3 regions of the Pantoea sp. YU22 genome follow, and region 3 is predicted to be linked to each of the others. Evidence: predicted binding sites of a transcription regulator. Region 3 holds the regulator's gene; each other region holds the start of a gene.
The links. Region 3 encodes LexA, which represses DNA repair genes until DNA is damaged. Its sites were predicted from a motif close to TNCTGTATGTACATACAGNA; they were not measured.
Positions count from the first base shown of each region.

Region 1: a site for LexA is predicted at 1,287-1,306, ahead of umuD (translesion error-prone DNA polymerase V autoproteolytic subunit). Genes of this name have one in related genera too.
Region 2: a site for LexA is predicted at 2,012-2,031, ahead of EKL29_RS20075 (DinI-like family protein). Genes of this name have one in related genera too.

Region 1 covers NZ_RYDU01000019.1:3,184-6,460, forward strand. Annotated here, with positions in the region: gene EKL29_RS19660 (single-stranded DNA-binding protein) at 1-285, opposite strand, end outside; gene umuD (translesion error-prone DNA polymerase V autoproteolytic subunit) at 1,327-1,767, shown strand; gene umuC (translesion error-prone DNA polymerase V subunit UmuC) at 1,769-3,040, shown strand.
Region 2 covers NZ_RYDU01000020.1:24,477-27,753, forward strand. Annotated here, with positions in the region: gene EKL29_RS20060 (hypothetical protein) at 1-125, shown strand, start outside; gene EKL29_RS20065 (hypothetical protein) at 210-1,034, shown strand; gene EKL29_RS20070 (hypothetical protein) at 1,438-1,704, shown strand; gene EKL29_RS20075 (DinI-like family protein) at 1,732-1,971, opposite strand; gene EKL29_RS20080 (DUF6388 family protein) at 2,314-2,637, opposite strand; gene yedD (lipoprotein YedD) at 2,832-3,277, shown strand, end outside.
Region 3 covers NZ_RYDU01000002.1:453,231-456,507, reverse strand. Annotated here, with positions in the region: gene plsB (glycerol-3-phosphate 1-O-acyltransferase PlsB) at 1-451, opposite strand, end outside; gene EKL29_RS06575 (diacylglycerol kinase) at 579-947, shown strand; gene lexA (transcriptional repressor LexA) at 1,054-1,668, shown strand; gene dinF (MATE family efflux transporter DinF) at 1,790-3,112, shown strand.

The DNA.
Region 1 (3,277 bases), on a different contig from region 3:
CTGTCCATCCGAGCCCTGCCATTTACGCGTGCGCAGCTGGCCCTCGATGTAAACCTGTGAGCCCTTGCGCAGGTACTCCCCCGCCACCTCTGCCAGCTTTCCAAACAGCACCACGCGGTGCCACTCCGTGATTTCTTTGTTCTCACCGGTCTGCCTGTCGCACCAGCTTTCCGACGTCGCCAGCATGATGTTTGCGACCGCGCCGCCGTTTGGCATGTAGCGCACCTCCGGGTCCTGTCCCAGATTGCCGACCAGGATGACCTTATTGACGCCTCGTGAAGCCATGTTCGTTCTCCTCATGCAGTTGGGGGTTTAAACACGTCACCCGTTGAGTTTCGGGAGCCGCGGTGTTGACGTTTTGTGGAAATCGGCTGGTTTTTTCCTCCGGTATTCACTTCACCCGTTTGAGATCCTTCGCCGCGAGGGCGTAAACCAGCGCGGGTGACGGCAGGCGTCCAGGGCGACGGGGAAATTTATTTCTGGTCTGACGCAGTGGCCGGAAATAAATTTTCCCGGCGTTCACTTCACCCTGGAGGACCACGGCGCCTGTGCTTGTCTCAGCCCCGGCGAAAGGACTTAAACCGGTGAAGCCCGGCGGAAAAGCACAGCACGATGCAGCGGCAACGGCGGCTGAGCGGCAGCGAAACGGCGTTGCGCCTCAGAGCGACGGCGGATTCAGGCCGTCGCGGTTCGCGCCAGCCTGTGGGCTGGCTGCAGCCCTTGCCCTGCCGTGTATGTGTCTGGTCCGGGTTTTATGCGGCACTGCCGGCAACAGTTCAGCCGGCAGCCTCCCGGCGCACGCGCGACGGGCAAATACAGATGAGAATGAGAAAAGCGGATTGGAAGGGTTTCAAGACATACTCCTTATGCGACAGCTCCCTGAAAATGAACAGTAATCATACACATCAGGCTTCGCTTAAAAACCCTGCAATGATCTTTTCAGATGACCGCCAGCACGCCTTGCCTTTAGCCCTCAGACCCCAGCCGACAGGCCCGGAACGCGTGGCGCGGTCCGGTGAAGCTTGCTGGCTCTGCCGGTTAGCTGAATGGGGCTGACGACCCGATCAGGGGAGCCGAAGGGGGCCCTTATCCACATCTTCCCTGCACATCCCGCGCGCAAAGCTGTGGATAAACATTTGCAGCCCTTTGCCGATGGTGCATGCAAACAAACGGTTAATTTATGAGCTGTCGTTTCGCTGTAAATCTTTATAAATCAATGGCTGTGTTTTCTTCCCGACGGTGAGGATCAAGCGACTTCTTGCGCGTAACAGGAAGCCAGCTAATAATACTGTAAATACATACAGCGCTTTAACAGGGATTTTCGCTATGTTTAACGCCTTTGAGTTGATGCACCCGGCGGACAATCCGCCGCCCAGCTTCAGGCCTCTTTTCCTGGAACGTGTGCCCTGCGGGTTTCCCTCACCCTGTCAGGACTATGCGGAGCAGGAGCTCGATCTCAACGAATATCTTATAGCCCACCGGGCAAGCACCTTTTTCCTGCGCGCGCAGGGCAACAGCATGCAGGACATTGGCCTGTATGACGGCGACCTGCTTATTGTCGATCGCTCCCTGACGCCGGAGCACAATGACGTGGTTATCGCCGAGCTTTATGGCGAATTCACGGTGAAGCGCCTTTTGCTTACGCCGAAGGGACCCGTTCTGCAGCCCATGAATCCCGCTTATCCCGTTATTATTCCGGACCCGGACACGCTTGAGATCTTCGGCGTAGTGGTGCACTTCGTGCATACCCCTCGCAAAAGGAACTGACATGTTTGGCCTGATTGACGTGAACAGCTTTTACGCCAGCGCGGAGAAGGTATTCCGGCCCGACCTGAAAAATGCGCCGGTGGCCATCCTGTCGAACAACGACGGCTGCGTTATCGCGCGCAGTAAGGAAGCCAAAAAATACGTGAAAATGGGCGATCCGTGGTTCAAGATAAAGAATCAGCACTTCCCTGAGAAAATACATATATTTTCAAGCAATTATGCCTTATACCACTCGATGAGCACGCGGGTAATGTCCTGCATCGAGGAGATGGTGCCCCGGCTGGAGGTGTATTCGGTTGACGAAGGGTTCTGTGACTGCACGGGTATGGAAATGGCTATGCCATATGAGGACTTTGGCCGCATGATCCGGGCGCACGTCAGGACCTGCACAGGCCTGACGGTCGGCGTCGGGCTTGGGCCAACGAAGACCCTGGCGAAGTCAGCACAGTGGGCCGGTAAGGAATGGCCCCAGTTTGGTGGGGTGCTGGCGCTCACGCCAGGCAATCCGGGGCGGACCGAAAAGCTGCTGTCTCGTCAGCCCGTAGGTGAACTCTGGGGCGTGGGTTCCAGGCTTGAAAAACGCCTGCAGCTGCTCGGCGTGACAACGGCGCTCGATCTGGCACGCGCCTCCCCTTCTTTCATCCGCAAGAATTTCGGGGTGGTACTGGAGCGCACGGTACGTGAGCTTAACGGCGAATCCTGCATCCCGATGGAGGATGCGCCCCCGCCCAAACAGCAGATAGTCGTAAGCCGCAGCTTCGGCGAGCGCATCACGGAATACGACGCCATGCGACAGTCGGTCTGCGCGTATGCCGAACGCGTTGCAGAAAAGCTTCGCGAGGACAGGCAGTTCTGCCACCACATCTCTGTGTTTATCCGCACCTCACCTTTCGACACCGGACAGCCAGGCTACGGCAACACGGCGTTTGTGAAGCTGCGCGTTGGCACGCAGGACACGCGGAACATCATCGAGGCAGCAGTGAAATCACTGGATACCATCTGGCGCCCGGGCTATCGCTATGCGAAAGCCGGCATCATGCTGAGCGAGCTTCGTCCGAACGGTGTGGCCCAGCTCAATCTGTTTGACGATGAAGTGCCGCGCGCCGGCAGTGAGGCGCTCATGAGTCTGATGGATTCAATGAACCGCTCCGGGCGTTACAGCATCGGCTTTGCAGGTAAAGGTATCGATCCGGACTGGAAGATGAAGCGGGAGCTACTTTCCCCTGCCTGGACTACGAGCTGGGATGACATACCGATAGCCACCGTTTGCTGAGCACTCATGAGAGTTGACAACAAGTTGAATTGATAAATTAACAAGATATTATCTTAATAAGAAAGGCTTGCAGATTCAGCTGAATTATACCCAACAAGTTAATAAGATATTATCTTAATATTTCAACTCATACACAGGTTCTGGATTTCACATTATCAGAATTGATTGTCTTCTTGCGGGTTTCAGGTTGCTTCAGACCTCCATTCATCACCGGAAGATATCTATTGATAGAAAGAA
Region 2 (3,277 bases), on a different contig from region 3:
AGCTGTCGAAGCAGGTGTCCGCACTCCAGCGAAAGCTGGACGCGCTGCCCGATCGGACCGCCGCACAGACGGCCGACAAGGTTAAGCAGGTTGTTATACAGGATGAGTCCTCTGTAAAGCCGTAACAGGAGAGCCCTATGCGAATTTTTAACCTGATTGGGGAAGGTGTTCACGCCCTCCGATCGTTTATCATCACGAAGGAGTCTGCTATGACTGATACCAGCATCATTAACTCAACCGCTCAAAACAGTGACGCCACGCTGCCGCAGTTTGCTGTACCGGACAGCAATGTGCCCACCGATCCGCAACTGCAGCGCTTAACCTCTCCCTCAACGGTTGCGCCAGCAACTTCAGAGGAGACGCCGGGAGAAACGCATGTGGCTCCTGACGCGACGGCGCAGCACACCCCGGCACAGTCTGCGGATCAGAGCGCAACCCCGGACGCTGCCGCCTCCGCGCAGCCTGCGGATCAGAGCGCAACCCCGGATGCTGCCGCCTCCGCGCAGCCTGCGGATCAGAGCGCAACCCCGGACGCTGCCGCCTCGTCGCAGCCTGCCGATCAGAGCGCAACCCCGGATGCTGCCGCCTCGTCGCAGCCTGCCGATCAGAGCGCAACCCCGGATGCTGCCGCCTCCGCGCAGCCTGCGGATCAGAGCGCAGCCCCGGCCGCTGCCGCCTCGGCGCAGCCTGCGGATCAGAGCACGCCCTCGAACGCTGCCGCTCAGTCCGCCGATCAGCCAGCGGCGGCAGATACTTCCGCTAACGCGCAGTCCCAGGCGCAGACATCCGTGGCGGATGCCGCTGCCGGGCAGACCAGTTCGCAGGCTGACAACGCTGCTGTACAGGCGTCAGCGCCCGCAGCCGCATCCACCGCGCAGGCGTCTGCTCAACCAGCGGCGAAAACGGAGCAAGATGACTTCAGCGCAGGCGTAAAAGATTTCAACGCCGCGTTTGATTTCGTCCAGCAGGGAATTGAGCGCCTTGGAGCAGCGGCCAGGAAAGAGCTGTTTGAACTGGCACGTAAATATCTGTGATAACTGAGCGTGCGTAATATCAAAAGGGGACAGCGGGTCCCCTGTTTTTTTGCAAAAAAAGGCGGCGCTTTTGGTCGCCCCGACGGTCTTGCAAAAGTTAAAGCGCCTGAAGGGATTCTGTTCCGTTGCTGGCTGGCGGCGGGGAGGGTGCAGGCGTGACAACATACATAAGATACCCGTTCTGATAGCGGGCTGTGCCTTTCTCTGGGATGCCCCTTAACTGCGGCCATGCATAGCCCTTAACAGGGGCAAAAAGGAGTGAGCGAGCGCACCGTGGTTCTCTGGCTGCGGGTATCCTCAGGGGCAACTTGCGAACATTCTTAAAGCGGTTTCGTTATAATCCACTACCTTTAATCATTCACGCGAGATAATTATTGGTTAAAACAGCAGAAGGAAAAACAGCATGAGTGATTCAGTGGAAACGAAAAGCAAAACTGACTACCTGCGCGATGTAACCTCGCAGCTGAAAGAGATGCGCCACTATGCGCAAACCAATACCGAAACGCTCTCCAGCCACTGGCTCGCATTTGATGCTGGCGAATATAAAGATAAAGAGTTTGCCGGACGCATTGATGCGCTGCTGAACAAACAGGGCACGCTGCTGGATGACTTAGACGCCGCAATCCAGGACATGGAGATTGCGGTTAACCACAGCGAGCAGGAGAAGTAACCCTGCTCCAGCCGGTGGTCGTCGCGCTTAGTCGGCCACCAGCCACATTTCCGCTTCTTCAAACATCTCTTCGATGATGCGCGCCAGCGTCGCTTTATCATTTTTACTCATATCGGTTTCGATCGCGTTGCGCTCCATCGGCTTTACGCGCACTTCAAGCTCCGGGAAAACGCGCTGTACGCGCTTTTCCAGCTCCCGCAAAATCATTTCGCGCGCGCCTGGCAGGCCGGCTACGTTACGCTTATCGTAAATCAATTCCACAAACATACTGGTATTCCATACAGGGAAGAAATTCGCTGGCACATCATACTGTAAATCCAACCAGTGACAAGCGTCTCAGGCGCGTCAGAAGGTTTTTTTTTGGCGTCATACGCAAATTTGTGGCAGGCGGTGATCAAAACAGGGCGAGGAAGAAATTGCAGCAGGATAAAAAAATTAAACCTCTGGAGGTGGAAATCCAGCAACACCTCCAGAGGCGGTGCAAGCGCACCATTCGTTCAAGGACAATCACGACCGAAGTCGTGAAGTAAACTTATACAAGTTTTGCGAGCTTGTACAATTTAATCCTGAATTATTTTACTGGTTGGAGGTGTTGCCGCTCTCGGCAAGTCAGAGTTCGTTCTTAATGCAGAACTCTTCCCAGGTCATACCCAGCGATTCCGCATGAGATTTAAGGTAGTTTTCAATCGCTTCAGCGGCCACGGCTTTATCCGGCTCAGCAAGCTGGATAGAAAATATCATGCCATCAAGATTTTTTTGACGCAAAAAGGCAGCATAAATGCGTTCGGCATGCCATTCGCGCAGCTGGCGCAGCGACATATTGGCGTGGCGCGCATCGCTTTCTGTCAGCTCATCAAGCGCGGCCTGAAAATCGGCGTGGGCGGTAAAGAACATCTCGCGCGCCTGCGCGTAATAGGCTTCTGGCGTTTTCATAAAGTTTCCTGAAAAGTTATTGTGGTGCAGCGCGCCAGTGTAACTCACCGGCCTGGGCTTGTCAGGACGCCGTTCCGGAGAGAAGCGGAAGAAAAAAAGTCTTCGCGCGGCGCGAAGCAGAACGTAGATTGCTTGCGGAAAGCAGGCGAAAAATTATAACTTAGCCGCCATTGAAGCGATCTCAGGGATTAACGATGAAAAAGTGGATGCTGACGGCCGCGCTGGCGCTGGCCGGTTGTGCGCAAATTAACAGCTATGAGGATGCGGTGCAGACGCCCGCCCCCGCCAGTCTGCAGGGCAACTGGCAAACCGTCGGCCCGCAGAGCGGCTTACGCAGCGATCAGGCGCTGGGCAGCCTGATTGTGAATGCGGACGGCAGCACGCTGGACTGCCGTCAGTGGATGCGTGTTATCGCCAAACCGGGCAAACTTTCGCGCCTCAGCGGCGACTACGTTAACGTCAACCGCCAGTCGCGCGTCATGCCACTGGTGCTGGAAGGAAGCGAACTGCATTATGACGGTTTGACGCTGCGCCGGGTTGAACGTCCGACGGTAGAGTGCCAGCAGGCGCTGGCTGAAGTGGCCCGACAGCCGAAAGCGGCGGTGATCCAGAATATCGAGCCGGACATCCTGAAGTCCGA
Region 3 (3,277 bases):
CGCCGTTAAGCTCGCGCAGGTGCGGCGTATCGTCGCCCTGAACTTCACGACCTGGCGCACGGCCGAACATCACCGAGACCGGCAGCATCTGGATATCCAGATGTGGATTATTGCGGTGCAGATCGAGATACTCGTGGAAAATTTTCACCGATTCCGTGTTCGGCCCGAAAGCGGGGAACACGCGCGGGCCATTGTGAATAAACACGTGGCGCGGCAGCAGCGTGCCGTCAATTTCCAGCGGCACCAGCGGATCGGGCAAATTATGCTTCAGACACTGCTGACGCAGCGTCAGCAAATCCGCCTTGGAATCGTATGGCAGCACGTACATAATCGGCCGCGTCGGATCGAGTCCATGTTCGGAAACGGGATCGGCCGGAATAGCCTTAGTTTTTACCAGAACGGAAAGTGGTAAATTCAACAATTTATAATAGAGTTTACGCCAACCTGACATAGACAACATGAAGCCTCTTGTTAGCAAAGCGCCGCAAGCATATCAGAAAGTGCTGCGAAGATCTGTGTGGTGCCAAACGCACCTGGCCCAGACATTGACGTCAAACAACTAAAAGGGTTCCCTCGCAATGGCAAGTAATACCACCGGTTTGCTCAGGATTGTGAAAGCGGCAGGCTACTCCTGGCAAGGGCTGCGCGCCGCCTGGCAGCATGAGGCCGCGTTTCGTCAGGAAGCCACGGCCGCCATCATCGCCGTTATCATCGCCTGCTGGCTGGATGTCGATACCGTCGCGCGCATCCTGATGATCGGATCGGTGGTGCTGGTGATAATCGTCGAGATCCTTAACAGCGCGATTGAAGCGGTGGTCGATCGCATTGGTCAGGAGCGTCATCCGCTGGCCGGACGGGCGAAAGACATGGGCTCAGCCGCCGTCTTGCTGGCTATCATACTGGCGCTGTTTGTCTGGATCGCGCTGCTTTGGTCCCATTTGCGCTAGGCTTTCCACAATTGCCCAAATGGCTGTTATTTCCCTGGGTTTTGGTTTTCATTTCGCCAATACCTGTATATACTCACAGCGACTGTATAAACAACCAGGGGGCGGGATGAAAGCATTAACCACCAGGCAGCAACAGGTTTATGACCTGATTCGCGACCATATTAACCAGACGGGCATGCCGCCGACGCGTGCGGAAATCGCCTCGCAGCTGGGGTTCCGTTCCCCCAACGCCGCCGAAGAACATTTGAAAGCGCTGGCACGTAAAGGCGTTATCGAGATCGTCTCCGGCGCATCACGCGGCATTCGCCTGCTGATGGAAGAGGAAGAGTCTAACGGGCTGCCGTTGATCGGCCGCGTCGCCGCCGGTGAACCGCTGCTGGCGCAGGAACATATTGAAACGCATTACAAAGTTGATCCCGACCTGTTTAAGCCTTCTGCTGATTTTCTGCTGCGCGTCGCGGGAATGTCGATGAAAGATATCGGCATTATGGATGGCGATCTGCTGGCGGTACATAAAACGCAGGATGTGCGTAACGGCCAGGTCGTAGTGGCGCGCATCGATGACGAAGTCACGGTAAAGCGCTGGAAAAAGCAGGGCACCGTGGTGCATCTGCTGCCGGAAAACAACGACTTCGAGCCGATTATCGTCGATACCCGCACGCAGTCGCTGACCGTTGAAGGTCTGGCGGTGGGCGTGGTGCGCAACGGCGAGTGGCTCTGACCGGTTGCCTTCAGACGCCTGTATCGTTTCGTCAGGCGTCTGTACGATAAGCTGTTAAAGCGCTCTCAATGCGGTTAACGCCGCTCCTTTCTGTTTTACGTTTTCAGGCATGGACCGGCTGATGCGTCTCTTCTCTACAGACGACCGACACCTCTGGCGGCTGGCGCTGCCGATGATCCTTTCTAACATTACCGTGCCGCTGCTCGGCCTGGTGGATACCGCCGTTATCGGCCATCTCAACAGTCCGGTTTACCTTGGCGGCGTGGCGATTGGCACCACCGCCACCAGCTTCGTCTTTATGCTTTTCCTGTTTCTTCGCATGAGCACCACGGGCTTTACCGCTCAGGCCTTTGGCGCACGCGACCCGCAGGCGCTGGCGCGCGCGTTGACGCAGCCGCTGCTGATGGCGCTGCTTGCTGGCGGACTGTTTGTGCTGCTGCGCGATCCGTTAAGTTCGCTGGCGAGTCGGCTGGCGGGCGGCAATCCGCAGGTGCTGGAACAGGCCGCGCTCTTCATTCATATCCGCTGGCTTAGCGCGCCGGCGACGCTGGCGAACATGGTGATCCTCGGCTGGCTGCTTGGCGTGCAGTATGCCCGCGCGCCGGTTGTGCTGCTGGTGGTGGGCAACGCGGTAAATATCCTGCTCGATCTCTGGCTGGTGCCGGGGCTGAAGTGGGGCGTCGCGGGCGCGGCGACCGCAACGGCGGTGGCGGAATATGTCACGCTGGCGGTAGGGCTGGCGATGGTGTGGCGCGTACTGAAAATACGCGGCATCTCCATGGCGATGCTGAAACAGAGCTGGCGCGGCGATATTAGCCGTCTGCTGCGTCTCAATCGCGACATTATGCTGCGCTCGCTGTTGCTGCAGCTCTGCTTTGCTTCGCTCACCCTGATCGGCGCGCGTCTGGGGCCTGAGATCGTCGCCGCTAATGCCGTTCTGCTGATGTTTATCACCTTTACCGCCTATGCGCTCGACGGTTTCGCCTACGCGGTGGAAGCTGTCTCTGGCGAAGCCTACGGCGCGCGCGACGGCGACAGGCTGCTGGCTGTATGGCACGCCGCCTGTCGTCAGGCAGGAATGGTGGCGCTGGCGTTCGCGCTGATTTACGCGGCGAGCGGCGAAGCTATAGTGGCGGCGCTCACCTCGCTGGATTCGCTGCGGCAGCAGGTGGATCGCTATCTGTTCTGGCAAATCATCCTGCCGCTGGCGGGGGTGTGGTGCTATCTGCTGGATGGCCTGTTCATCGGCGCAACGCGCGGGCGAGAAATGCGTAACAGTATGGCGGTTGCCGCGCTCGGCTATTTCCTGACGCTGCTGACCTTGCCCTGGCTGGGTAACCACGGTTTATGGCTGGCGGTGACGGTCTTTCTCGCGCTGCGCGGCGTCTCGCTCTGGCTAATCTGGCGGCGTGAATGGCGTCTAAACCGCTGGTTTAGCTGCTAATTAGCCTCTGCGCTCGCGTCTGATTTACGCCTCGTTAAACAGATTATTCTGTAATTATCCCGCAGTTGCCGATTCGTCTACTATAATTACCTTACAACAGCGCGACACAGCAGCGCTTTGTATTGTCGTACTGCCATTACATGGTGGTATGTAAAACTAAGGATG